DNA from 3 places in the Kitasatospora sp. NPDC058063 genome. Region 1 is predicted to be linked to each of the others. Evidence: riboswitches for the same ligand, from Rfam matches in the RefSeq annotation. Region 1 holds a riboswitch; each other region holds the start of a gene.
The links. Region 1 has a riboswitch for cobalamin ahead of ACFVUY_RS22730 (CoA-acylating methylmalonate-semialdehyde dehydrogenase). Riboswitches for the same ligand answer to the same signal wherever they lie in the genome.
Positions count from the first base shown of each region.

Region 2: another riboswitch for cobalamin. It lies ahead of ACFVUY_RS20540 (HoxN/HupN/NixA family nickel/cobalt transporter); the one in region 1 lies ahead of ACFVUY_RS22730 (CoA-acylating methylmalonate-semialdehyde dehydrogenase).
Region 3: another riboswitch for cobalamin. It lies ahead of ACFVUY_RS14400 (FecCD family ABC transporter permease); the one in region 1 lies ahead of ACFVUY_RS22730 (CoA-acylating methylmalonate-semialdehyde dehydrogenase).

Region 1 covers NZ_JBHVSD010000012.1:232,517-239,542, reverse strand. Annotated here, with positions in the region: gene ACFVUY_RS22740 (enoyl-CoA hydratase/isomerase family protein) at 1-61, opposite strand, end outside; gene ACFVUY_RS22735 (acyl-CoA dehydrogenase family protein) at 61-1,209, opposite strand; gene ACFVUY_RS22730 (CoA-acylating methylmalonate-semialdehyde dehydrogenase) at 1,206-2,705, opposite strand; cobalamin riboswitch at 2,917-3,108, opposite strand; gene ACFVUY_RS22725 (rhodanese-like domain-containing protein) at 3,480-4,865, opposite strand; gene ACFVUY_RS22720 (rhodanese-like domain-containing protein) at 5,209-5,643, shown strand; gene ACFVUY_RS22715 (sulfite exporter TauE/SafE family protein) at 5,640-6,389, shown strand; gene ACFVUY_RS22710 (rhodanese-like domain-containing protein) at 6,502-7,026, shown strand, end outside.
Region 2 covers NZ_JBHVSD010000011.1:62,504-69,529, reverse strand. Annotated here, with positions in the region: gene ACFVUY_RS20545 (M24 family metallopeptidase) at 1-389, opposite strand, end outside; gene ACFVUY_RS20540 (HoxN/HupN/NixA family nickel/cobalt transporter) at 782-1,897, opposite strand; cobalamin riboswitch at 1,928-2,141, opposite strand; gene ACFVUY_RS20535 (metalloregulator ArsR/SmtB family transcription factor) at 2,224-2,607, shown strand; gene ACFVUY_RS20530 (hypothetical protein) at 2,666-4,339, shown strand; gene ACFVUY_RS20525 (AAA family ATPase) at 4,348-6,354, opposite strand; gene ACFVUY_RS20520 (putative quinol monooxygenase) at 6,425-6,751, opposite strand; gene ACFVUY_RS20515 (Fpg/Nei family DNA glycosylase) at 6,889-7,026, opposite strand, start outside.
Region 3 covers NZ_JBHVSD010000007.1:176,499-183,524, forward strand. Annotated here, with positions in the region: gene ACFVUY_RS14370 (SigB/SigF/SigG family RNA polymerase sigma factor) at 1-793, opposite strand, end outside; gene ACFVUY_RS14375 (anti-sigma regulatory factor) at 974-1,384, opposite strand; gene ACFVUY_RS14380 (GNAT family N-acetyltransferase) at 1,573-2,049, opposite strand; gene ACFVUY_RS14385 (nuclear transport factor 2 family protein) at 2,060-2,443, opposite strand; gene ACFVUY_RS14390 (ABC transporter substrate-binding protein) at 2,530-3,522, opposite strand; gene ACFVUY_RS14395 (ABC transporter ATP-binding protein) at 3,551-4,300, opposite strand; gene ACFVUY_RS14400 (FecCD family ABC transporter permease) at 4,396-5,460, opposite strand; cobalamin riboswitch at 5,568-5,718, opposite strand; gene sodN (superoxide dismutase, Ni) at 5,808-6,203, opposite strand; gene sodX (nickel-type superoxide dismutase maturation protease) at 6,477-6,839, shown strand; gene ACFVUY_RS14415 (CGNR zinc finger domain-containing protein) at 6,836-7,026, opposite strand, start outside.

The DNA of each region.
Region 1 (7,026 bases):
CGATCAGTCCGGCCCGTCCCTCGCGCTGGAGGATGACCTCGTCGAGGTCGGTCCCGGCCATCACGCGGCTCCGGTCAGGCCGCGGGCGACGATGACGCGCATGATCTCGTTGGTCCCTTCCAGGATCTGGTGCACCCGCAGGTCGCGGACGATCTTCTCGATGCCGAACTCGGCCAGGTAGCCGTAGCCACCGTGCAGTTGGAGGGCCTGGTTGGCCACCTCGAAGCCGGTGTCGGTGGCGTAGCGCTTGGCCATGGCGCACAACTGCGGCGCCCGGGGGTCGCCCCGGTCCAGCGCCGCGGCGGCTCTCCACAGCAGCGCCCGGGCGGCCTCCAACTCCGTGGCCATGTCGGCGAGTCGGAACTGCAGGGCCTGGGCGTGCAGCAGCCTGGCGCCGAACGCCTCGCGATCCGCCAGGTGGCGGGTGGCCCGCTCCAGCGCGTGTTGTGCGCCGCCCAGGGAGCAGGCGGCGATGCCGAGCCGGCCGCCGTTCAGCCCGTTCATCGCGATCCGGAAGCCCTCGCCCTCCGCGCCGAGGAGGCGGTCGGCGGGCAACCGGACCCCGTCCAGCAGTACCTGGCGGGTCGGCTGGGCGTTCCAGCCCATCTTCTTCTCGTCGGGCCCGAAGGCGACCCCCGGGTCGTCGCGCTCGACGACGAACGCGGAGATCCCGTCCGGCCCGGGGGCACCGGTCCGGGCCAGCACCACGTACACCTGCGAGGCTCCCGCGCCGGAGATGAACTGCTTGACGCCGTCCAGCACCCAGTGGTCGCCGTCGCGCACGGCCCGGGTGGCGATCGCGGCCGCGTCGGAGCCGGCACCGGGCTCGGTCAGGCAGTAGCTGCCCAGGTGCTCGGCCGTGCAGAGCGCGGACAGCCAGCGAGCGCGCTGCGCGTGCGTGCCGTAGCGGTCGAGCATCCAGGCGACCATGTTGTGGATGGACAGGTAGGCGGCGATGGACGGGCAGCCGGTGGCGAGTGCCTCGAAGGCCACCACGCCGTCCAGCCGGGAGAGTTCGGAGCCGCCCGCGCCCTCCCGGACGTACACACCGGCCAGACCCAGGTCGGCTGCCTTGCGCAGCACGTCCACCGGGAAGTGCTTGGCCTGGTCCCACTCCACGGCGTGCGGCGCGAGGTACTCCTCGGCGAAGGCCCGGGTGGTCCGGGCGATGGCGCGCTGGTCCTCGGTGAGGTCGTGCATCGCGCTCATCCCATCGTCGGCATGGTGAAGCTCGCGCCCTCCTTGACCCCGGAGGGCCAGCGCGAGGTGACGGTGCGGGTGCGGGTGTAGAAGCGGATCGCGTCCGGCCCGTGCTGGTTGAGGTCCCCGAAGCCGGAGCGCTTCCAGCCGCCGAAGGTGTGGTACGCGATCGGCACCGGGATCGGCACGTTGACCCCGACCATGCCGGTGTTCACCCGGCGGGCGAAGTCCCGGGCGGTGTCGCCGTCCCGGGTGTAGATGGCCACGCCGTTGCCGAACTCGTGCTCACTGGGCAGCCGCAGCGCCTCCTCGTAGTCGGCGGCACGCACCACGGTCAGCACCGGGCCGAAGATCTCCTCCCGGTAGATCCGCATGCCGGGCGTGACCCGGTCGAAGAGGGTGGCGCCCAGGAAGTAGCCGTCCTCGTGCCCCTCCAGGCGGAAGTCCCGTCCGTCCACGACGAGTTCGGCGCCCTCCTCGACCCCGAGGTCCAGGTAGCCGCGGACCCGGTCCAGCGCGTCACGGCCCACCAGCGGGCCGAAGTCCGCCGCCGGGTCGTCCGAGCGTCCGACCTTGAGCGCGCCGATCCGCTCGACCAGCTTCGCCACCAGGGCGTCCGCGGTCTCCTCCCCCACCGGGACGGCCACCGAGATCGCCATGCACCGCTCGCCGGCCGATCCGTACCCGGCGCCGACCAGCGCGTCGGCCGCCTGGTCGAGGTCGGCGTCCGGCATCACGATCATGTGGTTCTTGGCGCCGCCGAAGCACTGCGCCCGCTTCCCGTGCGCGGCGGCGGTGGCGTACACGTACTGGGCGACCGGTGTGGAGCCGACGAAGCCGAGGGCCTGCACCCGCGGGTCCTCCAGCAGGGTGTCCACGGCCTCCTTGCCGCCGTTGACCACGTTGAGCACGCCCGGCGGCAGCCCGGCCTCCAGGAACAGCTCGGCCAGCCGCAGCGGCACCGAGGGATCGCGCTCCGAGGGCTTGAGCACGAAGGCGTTTCCGCAGGCCAGCGCAGGCGCGGCCTTCCAGAGCGGGATCATCGCCGGGAAGTTGAACGGCGTGATGCCCGCGACCACGCCGAGCGGCTGGCGCATCGAGTAGACGTCGATGCCGGTGCCCGCGTTGTCGCTGAACTCGCCCTTCAGCAGGTGCGGGATCCCGGCGGCGAACTCCACGACCTCCAGCCCGCGTTGGAGGTCGCCGTGGGCGTCGGCCACGGTCTTGCCGTGCTCGGCGGAGAGCAGCCGGGCCAGTTCCTCCTTCTCCTGCTCGACCAGCTGGAGGAAGCGCAGCAGGACGCGGGCCCGCCGCTGCGGGTTCCAGGCGGCCCACGCGGGCTGGGCCTGCGCGGCGTCGGCGATCACCGCCTCGACCTCGGCGCGGCTCGCCAGGGGCACCCGGGCCTGCACCCGGCCGGTGTTGGGGTCGTACACGTCGCCGAAGCGACCGGAGGTGCCGACAGTGGGCTTTCCGGCGATGAAGTGGGTCAGTTCTCGGACCATCGGTTCCTTCTCTCGACAGGGGTGGGGAGAGGAGGAATGGAGGCCGCCGCCGACGGTCGGGCGCACGGTGATGCGGCCCCGCAACGTCACGGTGGCGGTGGCATGACGTACCGTCAGAGCAGGTGGGCTCCGACAGCCGTCGGCACAGGACAGCCAGGAGCAGCGGAACGGGAGCAGCCCGGAGTCATGCGTGTCGTCTCCATCCTCGTGGAAAACACGGATCACCCGCGGCCGGTATCCTGACTCCCGGATCACCGCACGCCCTCAGGCCTTCCCGGCTGGCTGCCAGTGGCCGTCATCTGCGAGGACGGACTCCCCGGTCACAGTGGCGGGACCGTGCCGGACTCACACCGGCTTCCCTGACACCGCGGACCTGTCATCGACCATATAGTTGGACGTCCTAGTAAGTCCAGGGATTCGTGCTCGCGTCGCACCATCGGGATCTCGCCACGCCGAGCTCTCCCCGGCCTCGTTCCGGAGCCTGGCGCCCAGGACCCGAAGCAGACCGGCCTGCAAACGGGGCCTGGGCGAGTGCCATCCCGATCTACTGCAACAGCTCGTCCGAGCCGGCAGCCCGCAACACCCGATGCTCGCTGCTGAAGCAGACGTGCGACGAGGGGGATGCCGGCACTTCCCCGGGCCGGACCATCGGCACCAGCACGGTCGCGACGCTCGCCGGACTCCAGGACCGGGATCGTGTCCTGAAGTCCCGTGGCGGGCGCGGCTTCGGGAGCACTCCGGGACCCCGACGGGGGTGGCCCGGGGCAGCTGGGTTCAGACCTGGGCGGGGTGGGTGAGGGTGTGCCAGGCGGCGTAGCCGCCGAGGAGGTCGGAGACCTCGGTGTGGCCGTGGTGGCGCAGCAGGCTGGCGGCGATGGAGGAGCGGTGGCCGCTGGCGCAGTGGACGACGAGGGGGCGGTCGGTGGGGATCTCGTCGAGGCGGCCGGGGAGTTCGGTCAGGGGGATGTGCAGGGATTCTTCGATGGAGCCGGTTTCGCGCTCGCCGCAGGTGCGCACGTCCAGGACGGTGGGGGGCTGCTCGTCGGCGAGGGCGGTGCGGAGCCGGTCGGCGGTGAGGCGGCCGGCGGGGGTGACCTCGTCGGCGAGGGCGGGCAGGGCGTTGCCGGGGTTGCGCAGGTAGCCGGCGATGTGGTCGAAGCCGATGCGGGCGAGGCGGGTGATGACCTCGCCCTCGCGGTCCTGCGGGGCGATGATCGCGATGCTGCTGTCGGGGGTGAGGACGGTGCCGGCCTGTTCGGCGAAGCGGCCGTCGACGGGGACGTTGATGGCGCCGCGGATGTGTCCCGCGCCGAACTCCTGGGGGCTGCGGGCGTCGAGGACGACGGCGCCTGCGGAACGGGCCTCCTTGAAGCCTTCGGGGCACAGGGGGCGGGCTGCGTTCGTGGGATCCAGCAGCGGGCGGTCCTGCCGGTTGAGGGCGGCGTCGTGGCCGAAGTAGGCGGGGGCGGTGGACTGGCCGGCGGTGACGATGCGGACGAAGGTGTCCTGGTCCATGGGCCGGCAGGCGTAGTTGGTCAGTCGCTGCGCCCCGATGGTGGACTGGCGGTCGGCGGAGAGGTTCTTGCCGCAGGCCGAGCCGGCACCGTGGGCGGGGAAGACGAGGGTCTCGTCGGGCAGGCCCATCAGCTTGTGGTGGACGCTGTCGTAGAGCATCGCGCCGAGTTCCTCGGCGGTGACGCCGGCCGAGGCGAGCAGGTCGGGGCGGCCGACATCGCCGATGAACAGCGCGTCGCCGGTGAGCACACCGTACGGGACGGTGTCGTCGGGCTGCTCGAAGACCAGGATGCTGATCGACTCGGGCGTGTGGCCGGGGGTTTCGAGGACCTGGACGGTGACGTCGCCGAGTTCGATCCGTTCGCCGTCGGTGAGCTTGCGAATCGGGTACTCGGTCTCGGCGCGGTGGCCGTAGCCGATCCAGGCGCCGGTGCGGGCGGCGAGTTCGAGGTGGCCGGCCAGGAAGTCGGCGTGGAAGTGGGTGTTGATGACGCCGACGACGGTCAGGCCACGCGCCATGGCGTCGGCGAGGTACTCGTCGACGTCCCGGCGGGGGTCGACGATCACGGCCTGGCCGGTGCGTTCGTCGGCGATCAGGTAGGAGGCCTGGGAGAGGCAGTCGAGGTAGTACTGGCTGAAGATCACGGGGTTGTCTCCTCCGGGTCGGGCCTTGGCCTTCTCCTGGTTGGCGAAGCCGGATTCCTGGGCGCCACAGCGCCATCGTGATACCCCCCTCGGTATATTTCCGAGCATACGGCTTCGGGAGCCGATACGGGCGGGGGTATGTCCGAACGATTTCGATAATACCCCCGGGGGTACTATGGTGAAGCCATCGAGGGGGTCGGCCACCGCCGCCGAGCCGATACGGGCGGGGCCGAGGACGCACCGGCCACGCCGCCGTACCGGGCCATCGGGCCCGTACGGACGCCCGCGCCGCCCCCGACCCGCCGGACCACTGCGGTCCGGTCTGCACCACTGGAGACACCGCATGCCTTTGCTGCCGCACGCCCACGGGGCCGCTCCCCACGAAGACCGCGCCCACGAAGACCGCGCCCACGAAGACCGCGCCCGCGGACACCGCACCCCCGGGCGGACCACCCCCACCGAGGCCCACGAACTCGCCCGCACCGGCGCCGCCGTGCTGCTCGACGTCCGGGAGGCCGCCGAGTTCACCGCCGGGCACGCCCCCGGCGCGCTGCACCAGCCGCTGATCGGCCTGGTCGCCGGTGTCCCGCTGCCGCCCGCGGCGGCCGGCCGGACCGTGCTGGCGATCTGCCGCTCCGGCCACCGCTCCCAGCGCGCCGCGGAGCTGCTCGCCCAGCGCGGCGTCGAGGTGCTGAACGTGGCCGGCGGCATGAACGCCTGGGCCCTGTCCGGGCTCCCGGTCACCACGCCCGACGGAAGCGCCGGGCACGTGATATGACCACGCTGCTCCTGGCACTCGCCGCCGGTGCGGTGGTCGGTCTCGCCCTGGGCGGGCTGGGCGGCGGCGGCAGCATGCTCGCCGTCCCCGCCCTGGTCTACCTGCTGGGCTTCAGCCCCGCACTGGCCACGACCGCCAGCCTGGTGATCGTCGCCGCGACCTCGCTGACCGGCCTGATCGCCCACGCCCGGGCGGGCCGGGTCCGCTGGCGCACCGGCGCCCTGTTCGCCGCCGCCGGACTGCCCCTCGCCGCGGCCACCGGGGCGCTGTCCGCCCACCTGCCGGGTGCGCTGCTGACCGGCGCCTTCGCGGTACTGGCGGCGCTCGCGGCCTTCCGGATGCTGAGGCCACCCAAGGCCGAAGCGGCGGAACGTTCCGCCGCAGGACTCGGCCGCTCCACGGCCGCCGGCGCCGGGCTCGGCGCCGTCACCGGACTGCTCGGCGTCGGCGGCGGCTTCCTCGCCGTACCGGCCCTGGTCTCGGTGCTCGCCTTCACCATGGCCGAGGCGGTCGGCACCAGCCTGCTGGTCATCACCGCCAACTCGCTCGCCGCCCTGCTGCCCCGCCTGGGCGCGACCGGCGCGATCGACTGGGCTGTGGCCGCCCCCTTCACCGGGGCCGCGATCCTCGGCGCCTGGGACGGCAAGCGGCTGGCCGACAAGCTCAGCGGGAGCACCCTGCGGAAGGCCTTCGCCGTCGCCCTGCTCGCCGTCGCCGCGCTGATGCTGATCACCACGCTGGCCTGATTCACCACGCCGGGCCGATCAGCACACCGCGCCAACGCGGCGGGCCGACGCCCAGCCCCCCGATCCCCCATCCCCCAGCCACACCCCCTTCCCGAGAGGACCCCGCATCCCCATGACCACGCCGCTGACCGTCGAGCAGTTCCAGCCCCGCCTCGGGCAGCTCACCCTCATCGACGTCCGCTCCCCCGGCGAGTACGCCGCGGGCCACATCCCCGGCGCCTTGAACGTCCCGCTCGACCAGCTGGACCGCGCCCTGCCCACGCTGCGCGAGGCCGCCGCGCACGGCGAGATCGCCGTCGTCTGCGCCGCCGGGCCGCGCGCCGACAACGCGTGCCGCCAGCTGTCCGACGCCGGCATCCCGACCCTCACCCTGACCGGCGGCACCAACGCCTGGGCCGACGCCGGCCGGCCGCTGGACCAGGTGGCCGGCGCCCGCCGGGTGTGGGCACTGGACCGCCAGGTCCGCCTGGTGGCCGGCTCGCTGGTGCTGGCCGGGGTGCTGATCGACCTCGCCCTGCCGGGCGCCCGCTGGGTCTCCGCGGCCGTCGGCGGCGGGCTGGCCTTCTCCGCGCTGACCAACACCTGCGCGATGGGATCGATGCTCTCCAAGCTCCCGTACAACCGGCCCCGCCCCGGC
Region 2 (7,026 bases), on a different contig from region 1:
TGGCCGAGGTCCACCAGCCGGGCCCCTTCGCTCAGGCCGCCCACCGCCCGGTGCCGGGTGACGGTCAGGTCGTGCTCCTCCACCGCCAGTCCCGACACCCCGGACCGCGCGGCGACGGCCGCGACGGCCAGCGCGGAGTCCGCCCCGGCCGCCACCGGGAGCCGGGTGACGTCCGGGGCGATCAGGTGCTCCCCGGTGTCGTCCGGCGGCAGGTCGTCCGGCAGCGCGAGCAGCGCCCGCTCCCTGGTCAGCAGCAGGCTCGCCCCGCAGGGCGCGCAGCCCGTCAGGTACCGCACGTTCGCCGCGCGGGTGATCAGCGCCGCATCGGCCCCGGCCGCACTGCAGTGCTCCCTCACCCGCTCCCGCCGCCCCGCGTACGCATCCGCCATGCGTCGAGCCTACGAACCCCCGGCCCGAAGCGCCCGCCGAGCACCCCCGGCAGAACCCCCAATACCCCTTGCACGCCCCCCTGCGCGACCGCGGCACCGTCCCCTCGGACCCACGCCCCGCCGCCCGCCGCCCGCCGCCCACGCAGCGTGCCGCCGAGGGGCCCCGCACCCCCCGGCGGCCCCTCGGACCCGACCGACCGCTACGCTCCGTCACGAATCTGTCACTGCCGGTCCTGTGCGAGTGCGACCCGGTCGCCGGCCGGCACGTCGACTTCCGCGAGGAGCGCCGACCCGGGGCGCACCCGGCCCCCGGAACGCGAACGGCGCCTCCCCACCGCGGGGAGGCGCCGTTCCGGCGTGCGCGGGCAGGCCGCTGCTCGCGGCCGGGCGGCTCAGGAGCCCTCGGGTGTCCAGCGCTTCTCGACCCCGGCGAGCTTCCAGTACCCGATCGCGATCGCCCAGACGACCACGAACAGCCCGGCGATGGCGTAGCCGACGTTGTCCAGCGAGATGTCGGCGATGAAGCCGGTGACCGGGTCGGTCAGATCGAGCTTCTCGTGCAGCACCCCGACCAGCTCGATGGTGCCGATGACGAAGGCCACCGCGATCGACAGACCGGTGATGGTCAGGTTGTAGTACACCTTCCGCACCGGGTTGGCGAAGGCCCACTGGTACGCGAAGTTCATGAACGTCCCGTCCAGGGTGTCGAACAGGCTCATCCCGGCCGCGAACAGCAGCGGCAGGCAGACGATCGCGTACCAGGGCAGCCCGGAGGCGGCGCCCGAGCCGGCCATCACCATCAGGGTGACCTCGGTCGCGGTGTCGAAGCCCAGCCCCAGCACCATGCCCACCGGGAACATCTGCCCGGGCCGGGTGATCGAACGGGTCGCCCGGTTCAGCACCCGGGCCATGAAGCCGCGCGAGTCGAGGTGCGCCTCCAGCTCCTTCTCGTCGAACTTTCCGGCCCGCATCGAGCGGAACACCCTGAGGATGCCGAGCAGCGCCGCCAGGTTGAGCGCGCCGATCAGGTAGAGGAACACGCCGGAGGTGGTCGTCCCGATCACGCCGAGCCACTTGTGGGTGGTCGACTCGTCGTCCATCAGGGTGTTCGCCAGCTGCGCGCCGCCCGCCACCAGGGCGGCCATCACCACCACCATCGAGGAGTGCCCGAGGGCGAACCAGAAGCCCACCGAGACCGGGCGCTTGCCGTCCGCCATCAGCTTGCGGGTGGTGTTGTCGATCACCGCGATGTGGTCGGCGTCGAAGGCGTGCCGCATCCCGAGGGTGTACGCGGTGATACCCAGGCCCACCCCGAAGACCTGGGTACCGACCGCGTACTTCTCGGGTGCGACCAGGAAGATCAGCGTGCCGAAGGCCACCACGTGCATGGCCACGATCACCGCCATCAGCCCGGCGGTACGGACGGTGTCCTCGCGCCGCCACTGGAAGCTGGGCAGCGCGGAGGGGGCCGGTTCGGCCCCGGCGGCAACGGTTTCGGGCAGGGTCATCTGCGGATCACGCTCCAGCACCTCGTGGAAAACCTCGTGAGATGCCGTGGCCGGTCTCCTGGCTGACGGGACGCCCGTACCCGCCTTCCCAAGCGCGCGAGGCGCCCAGTGGCTCCATGGGTACGGACGACGTTCCTCCGCGGACGGAGGAACGACCCGATCACAGTGGCGAGGGCCGCTCCGGGCTGGGACCCCTGAGGGTCCGTCACCGGTCTTCCCGAGCACCACGGCGGGGAACACCGTAGGGGCCACGCCCCGACCCGTGCAAGGTTGCGCACCTGCGCAGGTGTCCAGGATCACAGACCGCCGCCTGCGAGAATGTCCGCATGCATCTCGTACCGGCCGACCGCGCGGGCCACCGCACCATCGACGGGCACCGGGTCTGCGAGGCCATCGCCGCGATCGGCGACCCGGCCCACGTCCGGTCCTGGGCCGAGCGGTTCTCCCTGCTCGCCGACCCCGGCCGGCTCGCCCTGCTGCTCGCCCTCCACCGGGCCGGGCCGCTCGCCGTCACCGACCTCGCGGTCGCCACCGGCATGCGCGACCCCGCCGTCTCCCAGGCCCTGCGGCTGCTCCGCACGGCCGGCGTGGTCACCGGCGACCGGGACGGACGCGTGGTGCGCTACCAGCTCGTGGACGAGGCCATGCGCCCCCTCCTCGACGAGTGCGCCGCCGGCGAACACCACGAGCCCACCGCGGCCACGGGCTGACCCACCGGCCCGGCCCCGGAACCGCGCCGCGGCCGGAGCGGATGAGTACGATCATGACGTGCCGTCCCGCCCCCACGCCTGGCCCGCCGACCGGTGGAACACCCGACCGGTCAGGGCCCGCGTGCTGGCGGTCGCCCGCACCCTCACCTCGGCCACCCGGGTCCTGGACGTCCTGACCCTGCTGAACCCGGACGGCATCGAGCGGTACTTCACCGTCAACCCCGGCTCCGCCTTCGCCGACCGCGCCCTGGACGAGTACCTGCACGGCCTGCCCGGCTTCACCGTGCTGGACTGGGAGGACGCCGTCAGCCGCCGCTTCGACCTGGCCGTCGCCTGCGCCGTCCACTCCTCCATGCACCGGCTGGACGCCCGCCTCGTCGTCCTCCCGCACGGCGTCGGCTACAACCGGCTGGTCACCGAGTCCACCGGCGACACGGTCACCGCCGCGGGCCTTTCCCGCAACGAACTCACCCACCGCGGACGGGTATTCGTGGACGTCCTCGGCCTCTCCCACCCCGAGCAGCTGGACCGGCTGCGGGTCTCCTGCCCCGAGGCGCTGGACGTCGCCCGGGTGGTCGGCGACCCCTGCTTCGACCGGATGCTCGGCAGCCGGCGCTCCCGCGACGGCTACCGCGCCGCGCTCGGTGCCACCGGCGGCCGACGGCTCGTCGTCGTCAGCTCCACCTGGAGCGAGCACTCCTTGTTCGGCCGCCGCCCGGACCTCCCCCGGCGGCTGGTCCGCCGGCTCCCCGCCGACGAGTACACGGTGGCCGTCGTCCTGCACCCCAACGTGTGGAGCCGCCACGACCCCGAGGCGCTGCTCGACGACGCCCGCCGGATGGGCCTGCGCCTGATCCCGCCCCACCAGGGCTGGCAGGCCGCGCTCGTCGCCGCCGACTGCGTGATCGGCGACCACGGCTCGGTCACCGTCTACGGCGCCGCCCTGAACCACCGCACCCTGCTCGTCGCCACCGGCGCCGCCGAACTCGACCCCCGCTCCCCCGGCTACGCCTTCGGCCAGGCAGCGCCCGTCCTCGACCCGGACGGGGACCTCGCCGCCCAGGTCGAACAGGCCCTCGCCCGGGACCCGGCCGACCTGAGCGCGATCACCGACCGCTCGCTCGCCCACCGCGGCGAATCCGCCCGGCTGCTGCGCCCGCTGCTGCACTCCTTCCTGGCCGGGCTGGACGAGCCCGGGGACGAACCGGCCCTGCCGCCCTACCCCAGGCCGGCCCCGTGCCCCGGCACCGTCGACCGGCCCACCGCGTACGACGTCGAGGGCCGGAGCGAGGGCACCGAGGTCGGCCTGCGGCGCTACCCCTTCGACCCGCACGACCACGCTCCGCGCGGCTTCCACGCCCTCACCGACGAGCACCCGGGCGACGCCCTGCGCTACACCGCCGAGGTCCTGGCCCGCACCGAGGTGCACGCCGAACTCCCCGCCGCCCGCTGGCTCGCCGACTCCGCCGCCGAACTCCCCGGCCTCGCCGTCGCGGTGGCCGCCCTCGGCCCGGCCCGCCACCTGCTCCGACTGCGCACCGGCCTGCTGCTGGAGGCCCGCGCCGAACCGGACTGGACCTGCCCCGACCCCGCCGTCGACCCGCTGCTGCTCGGCTCCGCCGTGGCCTGCTGGCTCGCCGACGGCGGCGACCCGGCCGGCCTCCCCCGGCACGGCCTCACCGTCCGCACCGGCGAGCACCGCACCCGGGTGTCCTTCCGCACCGGCCCCTGAGAAGGGCGCTACTCCGGCAGCTCCCGCAGCCGCGCCCGGCTGCGCTCCGCGAGCTCCGCGTCGTCCAGCTCCTCGGCGAGGGCGAGCAGCAGGGTGTGGGCCTGCGCCTCCTTCGCGTACTGGCCGCGCTCCTCGGCCCGCCGGGCGCAATCGCCCGCGTGGGCGGCGGCGAGCTCCGGCTGCCCGAGCGCCCGGTGGGCCCGGGCGCGGACCAGCGGCAGCTTCATCAGCATGTCCTCGTCCCGTGTCCGCTCGGCCTGCGCGGTGGCCTCGGCCAGCCGGGCCAGCGCCTCCTGCGCGCGGCCGTCGGCGATCAGCGCCTGCGCCAGGTTGTAGCTCTGGACGATCTCACCGTGCTCGTCGCCCCGGTTCGCCGCCAGGGCCAGCGTGAACCGCCGCACCGCGTCGCCCGGGCGGCCGTCGGCCAGGCAGAGCAGACCGTCCGTCTCGTGGAGCACACCCACCACCCGACGGTCGGTCACCAGCGGGACCTGCTCCGCGGCGAGCGCCAACTGCTCGGCGGCGAGCCGGTATTCCTTGCGGTCGAAGTGGGCCCGGGCGAGCTGGTTGCGCATCCGGACCACGGCGGCCGGCTGGTTGTCCCACTGGGCCGACTCGATGCCGAGCCGGTGGGTGGCGATCCAGTCCTGGTAGAGCCTCCGGTCGTGGTACAGCAGCCAGAGCGACTCGCACAGCCGCCACACCTCGCCGTGCCACCCCTGCCGGGCCGCCTCCTCCACCACCGCGCGGAAGTTGGCCCGTTCCGCGTACAGCCACTCCAGGGCCGCGGTGTCGGAGGCGAAGCGGGGCAGCTCGTCGCCGCTCGGGTCCTGCAGGCGGAGCCTGCTCCCGGCCATCGCACGGTCGGCGACCGAGGCCCGGCCCCGGTAGTACGCCACGACGGCGGCGAGGAGTTCCCCGCGGTCGGCCAGTTCCCGGGTCCGGCCGTAGGCGTGCAGCCGCACCACGTCGTGGGCCCGGAAGCGGTCCTCGCGGTCGCCGTCCACCACCTCGTCCAGCACGTGGACGCCCCGCAGCTCCCCGATCGCCTGCCCGGCCCGCTCGACGCCGACCGCACGCGCCAGTTCGGCGGAGACGAAGGGGCCGGGGTGCACGCCGATCAGGTGGTAGAGCGCCCGGCCCGGCGCCGACAGCCGCTCGTAGACCAGGTCGTAGGTCGCGCCGAGATCGCTCTCCTCGTCCTCCAGCATCGCCAACCTGCCCTCCCGGTCGTGCAGTTCGGCCACCACCCGGCCGACCGGCAGGTGGTCCCGGTCCAGCAGCTGGCTCCCGACCGCGTTCAGCGCGAGGGGCAGCCCGCCGCACAGCTCGACCAGTTCCGCCAGTTCCCCGTCGGTGCCCCGCCCCGGGCCCACCCAGCCGCGCACCAGCTCGGCACCCGCCCTCGCGCTCAGCGGGCCGAGCCGGCGCACCACGGCGCCGTCCGTCCGCAGCGCCGGCAGCCGCCGCCGGCTCGCGACCACCACCAGCCCACAGGCCGGGAGCAGCGCACGGACCTCCGCGGCGTGCTCGACGTTGTCCAGGAAGAACAGGCACCGGCGCTCGGCGGTGGCGGTGCGGAACGCCGTGAACCGCTCGGCCTCCGCGGCCGGGGGCTCGGTGCCGAGGGCGCGCAGGAATCCGGCCAGCAGCTCGGGGAGGTCCACCCCGCCCTGGTGCCGGTAGGCCTTCAGGTCGGCGTAGAGGTCCCCGCCCGGGAAGTGCTCCCGGTGCTCCTCGGTGAACCTCGCGATCAGCTCGGTCTTCCCGACCCCGCCGAGGCCGGTGAACACCACGACCCCGAGTCCGCCCTCCACGACCCGGCCCAAGGCCTCGGTCAGCGCGGCGAGTTCCGGCTCCCGATTGACGAACGGGCCGTGCGGGGACCGGATCTGATGCGGCCTCGGCACCGCCCGCGGCTGGTGCAGGTGCAGCGCCCCGATGCTCCCGGCCTGCACCACGTGGCCGCCCACCGTGGCCCCCGACACGGTGTTGGCCACCTCGTGCCGCTCCATCCGCCTGCTCCCTCCGGCCGGTCGGCCCCAGCCTACGGGCTGGGCACCCGGCCGGAGGGGCACTCGGACGTCACCGGGGGGTGATCTCGCCCATCTCCGCCCAGCCGTCCAGGCCGGGGATCTCGGTCGAGACGATCCGGGGCTTGGCGGCCACCGCGTACGACAGGTCCTCCATGGCCTTGGCGAAGTGCGCGGACTCCACGTGCTCCTTGCCCGCGTCGCCGTCGCGGAACGCCTCGACCAGGACGAACTCGTTGGGGTCGTCGACGCTGCGGGACCACTCGAAGAAGAGGTTGCCGGGCTCCTGGCGGGTGGCCCGGGTGAACTCGTCGACCAGGCCCAGCCACTCCTCGGCGCGCTCGGGGCGGACCGGGAACTTGACCGTGATGAAGATCATGGGACTTCCTTTCGCTCCACGTTCACACGTGGCCGTGCGGACAGGGGCGCGCGACGCGGCGCGCTCGACGTCCATCGTCGCAGCTCAGAAGGGCTGTCCACGACACGGGGGCAACACGCGTCACGACCGGGCGCCCGTCACGCCGACTGGCAGCCCGGGCACCAGAAGAGGTTGCGGGCGGCGTGCTCCTCCGTCCGCACGTCGGTGCCGCAGACCAGGCAGGGCATGGCGGCCCGCCGGTAGACGTACACCTCGCCGCCGTGGTCGTCCACCCG
Region 3 (7,026 bases), on a different contig from region 1:
CGCCCAGGGTGTCCGCCACGGCCGGCGACTCGTCGTCGCTGTCCGGCACGTCCAGCGAGAGCGTGGAGTACGCGTTGGCGGACTCCAGGCCCTCCAGGACGTCCTCCTCCGAGATCCCCAGGTGCTCGGCCAGCTCGTGCACCGTGGGGGAACGGCCGTGCCGCTGGGAGAGCTCGCTGGTCGCCGTGGTGAGCGACAGCCGCAGCTCCTGGAGGCGGCGCGGGACCCGCACCGCCCAGCCCTTGTCGCGGAAGTGCCGCTTGATCTCCCCGACGATGGTCGGCGTCGCGTAGGTGGAGAACTCGACCCCGCGCTCGTGGTCGAAGCGGTCCACGGACTTGATCAGGCCGATGGTGGCGACCTGGGTCAGGTCGTCCAGCGGCTCGCCCCGGTTGCGGAAGCGCCGGGCCAGGTGCTCGACCAGCGGGATGTGCATCCGCACCAGCTGGTTGCGCAGCTCGACCCGCTCCGGGGAGCCCTCGGGCAGTGCGGACAGCCGGACGAACAGCGCGCGGGCGGCCTCCCGGTCCGGGGCGCCGGTGCGGTGCGAGCCCTGGGCGGGCACGGCGCTGTGCGGCTCGGCCTCGACCGCCGGGTCCGTCTCGCCCGCCGGGTCCGGCGGGGGCACGGAGGCAGGCGTCGGCTCGGACGTCGGCTCGGTGGGGTGGCTCATCCGCTGGGCGTCCTTCGGGTGCGCTTCGTCGTTGGCGGCGAGGCCGGGAACGCTCGCCTGGGTCGGTACGGCGGGTCCCGCCGTCGCGAGGCCGGTACGGTCCAGATCACTCACGGCCATTCCCCCGTTCCGTTCCGGGAGCACCGGGGCCGGTGGCCCCGGAATCGTCTCGTTGGTCGTACCGCGTGGGTGGCGGTACCGGGAGCCGTCCGTCGGAACCCCGGTCGGGGGAGCGGCGGACGGCCCTTGCGCGGGTGGTGCTCGGTGCTGCTCGGTCGTGCGGTTCGGTCCGGCGCCCGGCTAGTGGACGGGGGACCCGCCGCGCTTCTTGTTCAGGCTGATCGACACGGTCTTGTCCGCGCCGACCGAGGAGTCGACCTCGCCGGCCAGGGCGGAGAGCACCGTCCAGGCGAAGGTGTCCCGCTCGGGGGCCTTGCCGTCGGTGGTCGGGGCCGAGACGGTGACCTTCAACGAGTCGCCGACCAGCCGGAACTCGCAGGACAGTACGGACCCGGGCACCGCCTGCTGGAGCAGGATGGCGCAGGCCTCGTCGACCGCGATCCGCAGATCCTCGATCTCGTCGAGCGTGAAGTCCAGCCGGGCCGCCAACCCGGCCGTCGCTGTTCGCAGGACGGAGAGGTAGGCCCCCGCTGCGGGCAGCCGGACCTCCACGAAGTCCTGAACACCGAGATCGCCGTCGATCTGGGACACCCTTGCCTCCTGGGTGGCGCGCTGTGCTTTCTTGGTACCCCGCTTGTTACCGCTTGCTACCCCCGTTGGGGGCCCGGCGTCACGCATCCACCATCGCTCTGCCTTCCGCACCCCGGTTCGGGAGTTACTCATGGTAAGGCATTGCGACGCAGGGTGGCAGACCCTTTCGCCGGTCTCCGGACGGCCGTTCAGCGCCGCCCGGCTTCGGCCAGGGCCTCGCCGGTGAGCCGGTAGACCGTCCACTCGTCCATCGGCACCGCGCCGATCGCCTTGTAGAAGTCGATCGAGGGCTGGTTCCAGTCCAGGACCGACCACTCGACCCGGGAGTAGCCGCGCTCGACGGCGATCCGGGCGAGCTCCAGCAGCAGCGCCTTGCCGTGGCCGCCGCCGCGTGCCTGCGGACGGACGTACAGGTCCTCCAGGTAGATCCCGTGGGTGCCGCGCCAGGTCGAGAAGTTGCGGAACCACACCGCGAAGCCGACCGGCTCGCCGGTGGCGTCGTCCTCGGCGATCAGCCCGAACAGGGCCGGGTTCTCGCCGAACAGGGCGTCGTGCAGCTGCTCCTCGGTGGCCTTCGCCTCGTGCAGGGCCTGCTCGTAGTCCGCGAGTTCGCGGATCATGGCATGGATGACGGGGACGTCGGTGGCGACGGCGGTGCGGATCATGCCTGTGAGCCTACTGCTCGGGACCCGTCTCGTCCCAGGCCTGGACGGAGGTCTGGTCGACGATCCGGCCGTCCCGCAGCACGGCCATCGAGGACATCAGCACCCGGACGCCGTCGGGGTACCGGCAGGACTCCAGGAAGGCGGCGTGGTCGCCCTGGACCACCACCTGTTCCAGCTTGTGGGTCATCTCGCGGCCGTAGACGTCGTCCAGCATGGCGCCGATCTCCTCCCGGCCGTGCATCACCAGGGGGTGGCTGGGCTGGGTCCTGCGATCGACCATGCGCAGTTCGGCGTCCTGCGCGTAGAGCGCGAGGAGGGTCTCGGCGTCGCAGCGCTCGATGCCCTCGCGCAGGGCGCGGGTGTCGAAGGCGCCGGGGGCCGCCATCGTGGTCATGATCTCGCTCCTCCGGTCGGGTTCCGTCGGCTCGTACCTTGAGCGTACGCCCGCGGCCACCGCCCCGGAGGAGCGGACCGGGGCCGTCAGCGGGCCGGCACGGTGCGCAGGTACTCGGCCAGCGCGCCGACCGCGGCCGGGTTGCGCGGGCTCTCCACCAGGTCGACGTAGTCCATGACGAAGATCCGGTCGTTCCTGACCGCGGAGACGTTGGCCAGCGGCGGGAAGGACTTCAGGAACTTCCGCTTCTCCTCGGCCCCGGGCGTCGCGTAGTCGTTGATCACGATCACCTCCGGGTCGCGCTGCACCACGCCCTCCCAGCCGGCCGTGACCCAGGTGTCGGCGAGGTCGCCCATGATGTTGCTCCCGCCGGCCTTGGCGATGATCTCGTTGGCGGCGGCGAACTTCCCGGCGGTGTACGGCTTGTCCTGCCCGCTGTCGTACAGGAAGACGGACGGGCGGCGCTCGGGCTGCGGGACAGCGGCGATCTGCGCCTTGAAGTCCGCGATCAGTTTGTCGGAGCGGTCCTTGACGTCGAAGATCTCGCCGAGGTTGGCCAGGTCGGTGTAGAGGGCCTCCAGCGGGTCCATCACGCCGCGCTCGGTGCCCTTGCCGCTGCGGCAGGACTCGCTGAGCACGTACGAGTCGACGCCGAGCGCCTTGAACGCCTGCGGGGTGACGCCGGAGCCCTCGTCGAAGCCGTAGTGCCAGCCGGCGAGGACCAGGTCGGCCCGGGCGTCCAGGGCGATCTCCTTGGTGAGCACCTTCTTGGAGAGCCAGGTGGTCTGCTGGTAGCCGTCCTTCCAGGCCACCTTGTCGATCCGGCCCTTGTCGTCGGGCATCACGTAGCCGGCCATCCGGTCGGCGAGGCCGAGGGAGAGCATCAGCTCGGTGATGTTGACGTCGTTGGTCACCACCCGGGCGGGCTTCTGCGCGAAGGTGAGCTTCTGCCCGCAGTTGTCCACCGTCACCGGGTAGTGGGCGGAGGCGGTGGCGGCCTCCTTCGGGGCGATCTCGGCGCCGCAGGCGGTGAGTCCGAGGACGAGCAGGGCGGCGGTGGCAACGGCCTTGGTGCGCAAGGTGGTTCCTCTGGGCAGGCGGGACGGGTCAGGAGGAGGGGGCGAGCCGGTCGAACAGCAGCTGGAGGGCGCCGGTCTCCGGGTGCCGCACCGGGGTGGCGCGGACGCCGAACACCTCGGCCAGCAGGGCGGGGCGGAGCACCTCGTGGGGCGGGCCGGAGGCGACGATCCGCCCGGCCCGCAGCACGTAGACCAGGTCGCAGTGGCCGGCCGCCAGGTTGAGGTCGTGCAGCGCGGTGAGCACCGTCGGGCCGGCCTCGCGGGCGAGCGCGAGCACCTCCAACTGGTGGGCGATGTCGAGGTGGTTGGTGGGTTCGTCCAGCACCAGCAGGCGCGGTTCCTGGACCAGCGCGCGGGCGAACAGCACCCGCTGCTTCTCGCCCCCGGACAGGCTCAGGAAGCCGCGCTCGGCGAGGTGCCCGGCCCGGACCTTGCGCAGTGCCCCGGCGCAGCGCTCCGCGTCCCCGTCGGCCGGGGAGCCGAAGCCGCGGCGGTGCGGCAGCCGGCCCATGGCGACCACCTCGGCGACGGTGAAGTCGAACTCGGCGGAGTGCTCCTGGGTCAGCGCGGCCACCCGGCGGGCCGTGTCGCGGGCGCTCAGGGCGTGCAGGTCGTCGCCGGCCAGCCGGACCACGCCGCCGGCCGGCTTCAGCACCCGGTAGACGCAGCGCAGCAGGGTCGACTTGCCGCTGCCGTTCGGGCCGACCAGCCCGACCACCTGCCCGGCGGCGGCCGCCAGGTTCACCTCGTGGACCAGCCGGGTGCCGGCCAGCTCCACCGAGACGGCGTCGACGGCGAGGTCCTGGGCCCGCGCCGGGGTGGGCGCGGCCGGGTCGGTCGGGTCGGCCGGGCCGGCCGCCGTGGTCACGTCGGTCACCGGGTTCCTCCGAGGGCCTGGCCGCGGCGGCGCATCATCAGCAGGAAGGCGGGCACGCCGAGCACCGCGGTGAACACACCGACGGGCAGTTCGGCGGGTGCCAGCAGGGTGCGCGAGGCGATGTCCACCCAGACCAGCAGCAGTGCCCCGGCGAGCGGCGCGATCACCAGCACCCGGCGGTGCCCGGCGCCGACCAGCATCCGCGCCAGGTGCGGCATCAGCAGTCCGACGAAGCCGATCGCCCCGCTGACCGCGACCACGGTGCCGGTGACGGCGGCCGTCACCACGAACAGCTCGCGGCGCAGCCGGTCCGGGTCCACGCCGAGCGAGGCGGAGGTCTCGTCGCCCATGGCGAGCGCGTCCAGCCGCCCGGCGGCGCAGGCCAGGTACGCGAGCCCGGCCACCACCGTGACGGCGGCGATCGGCACCTTGCCCCAGGTGGCGCCGCCGAGGCTGCCGAGCAGCCACATCATGGCGCCCCGGGCGGCCTCGCCGCGGTCGGCGGCGAAGACCATCAGGGTGGTGGCGGCGGAGAAGCCGTAGGACAGGGCGGTGCCGGTGAGCACCAGGCGCAGCGGGGTGAGTCCGTACGCGGTGCGGGCGGCGAGGTAGACGAGCGTCATGGCGGCCAGCGCGGAGCCGAAGGCGGAGGCGGAGATCGCCCACACCCCGAGCGAGGCGAAGGCGCCGAAGAGCAGGACGGCGTTGGCGCCGACGGCCGCGCCGGAGGAGATGCCGAGCACGAAGGGGTCGGCCAGCGCGTTGCGCACCAGGGCCTGGACGGCGACCCCGCAGGCGGCGAGTCCGGCGCCGACGACGGCGGCCAGCACGGTGCGCGGCAGCCGGATCTCCCAGACGATCGCGTACGCGGCCGCCTCGCCCGCGTCCAGCCGTCCGCCCGTCAGCCCGGCGCCCAGCAGCCGCAGCACCCGGGGCAGGCCGAGTCCGGAGGAGCCGAGGGCGACCCCGCAGAGCAGCGACAGCAGCAGGGCGGCGACGAGGCCGGCGGCGAGCGGGACGACGGGTATTCGACGGGTGGGCGGGCCGACTGCACGGTCCACGACTGCACGGTCCACGGGTGCGCCTTGCCTCGGGCCGCGGGTGCGCCGGGGCGGGCGCCGGCCGAAGGCGTGCCGCGGCGCCGTTCCCCTCGCAGTCCGCGGCGAGTTGTCGGGAGTTCAGCGGCCGGGGGCGATCGGGCTGGCGCGGGCCGTACGGGCTGGTACGGGCCGTGCTCACCGTTGCGGGTCAGCGCCGGATTCACACCGGACTTCCCCCTCGGACGCCCTGGCAGCATAACAGCCACTCAGGGCAGGCAACCCTTACCGGCCCTGGGTGGGACCGGGAACGCGCGACCGCCCCCGTCCGGCGGTGCGGACGGGGGCGGTCGGGTGGCGACGCGTCAGGCTCAGGCCTGCTTGGTCTCCCAGAAGATCTTGTCGACCTCGGCGATCAGGTCCAGCAGGGCCTGGCCGGTGGCCGGGTCGGTGGACGCCTTGGCGGCCGAGGCGGCCTTCAGGGTGTCGTTGATCAGCTGGTGCAGCTGCGGGTACTTCTCGAAGTGCGGGGCCTTGAAGTAGTCGCTCCACAGCACCGAGATGTGGTGCTTGACGGCCTCGGCGCGCTGCTCCTTGATGATGATGGCGCGGGCGCGGAAGTGCGGGTCCTCGTTGGCCTGGTACTTCTCCTGGGTGGCCTTGACCGACTCGGCCTCCAGCTTGGCCTGAGCCGGGTCGTACACGCCGCAGGGCAGGTCGCAGTGGGCGTGGGCGGTGGCGCGAGGTGCAAACAGACGAGAGAACATGGGAGTCCTTCCTTAGATCGTCTTCCCGCGCCCGAGATTACCCTTCCGGCCTCGCCGTTTCGCGATCGGGCGGCGGGCCTAGGGCAAAAGACGGACCAGGAACCGGGGTAATCCGGACATCGGACCGGTGACGGTCCGTACGGCAGACTGGGGGCGGGCGGAGCAGGAGGAGGAGTCGTGGCGCGGAGCACGCGACCGCAGGGCGCCGGGGCCGGGGGGCCGGACCGGGGCGGCGCGCTGCCGTTCGGACTGATCGACGTGGCGGGGCCGTCGATGGTCCCGACCCTGCGCGAGGGCGACCAGCTGCTGGTCCGCTACGGCGCGCCGATCCGGCCGGGCGCGGTGGTGGTCTTCCGGCACCCCTTCCAGCAGGACCTGCTCGTGGTGAAGCGGGCCGCCGAGCGCCGGGCCACGGGCTGGTGGCTGCTCTCCGACAACCGCCCGGTGGACAGCGACAGCCGCAGCTACGGCGCCGTGCCGGACGAGCTGATGCTCGGCCGGGTGCTGCTGCGGCTGCGTCCGAGCCCGGTCTGGCTGGCGCCGGGGCGCCGGCTGGAGCGGCTGCTGCTCACCCCGCGGCTGGCCCGGGTGCCGGGCCTCGCCCGCCGGCTCGGCGCCTGGGTGGAGGACGTCTAGGACGCGTGGCCCCGGGCCGCCGCCTCCGCCTCCTGGCGCTTGCGGGCGCGGTAGGCGGCCACGTTGGCGCGGGTCGCGCAGCGGTCCGAGCAGTAGCGGCGGGAGCGGTTGGTCGAGGTGTCCAGGTAGGCGTTGCGGCAGGGCGCGGCCTGGCAGATGCCGAGCCGGTCGGCGCCCAGCTCGGTCA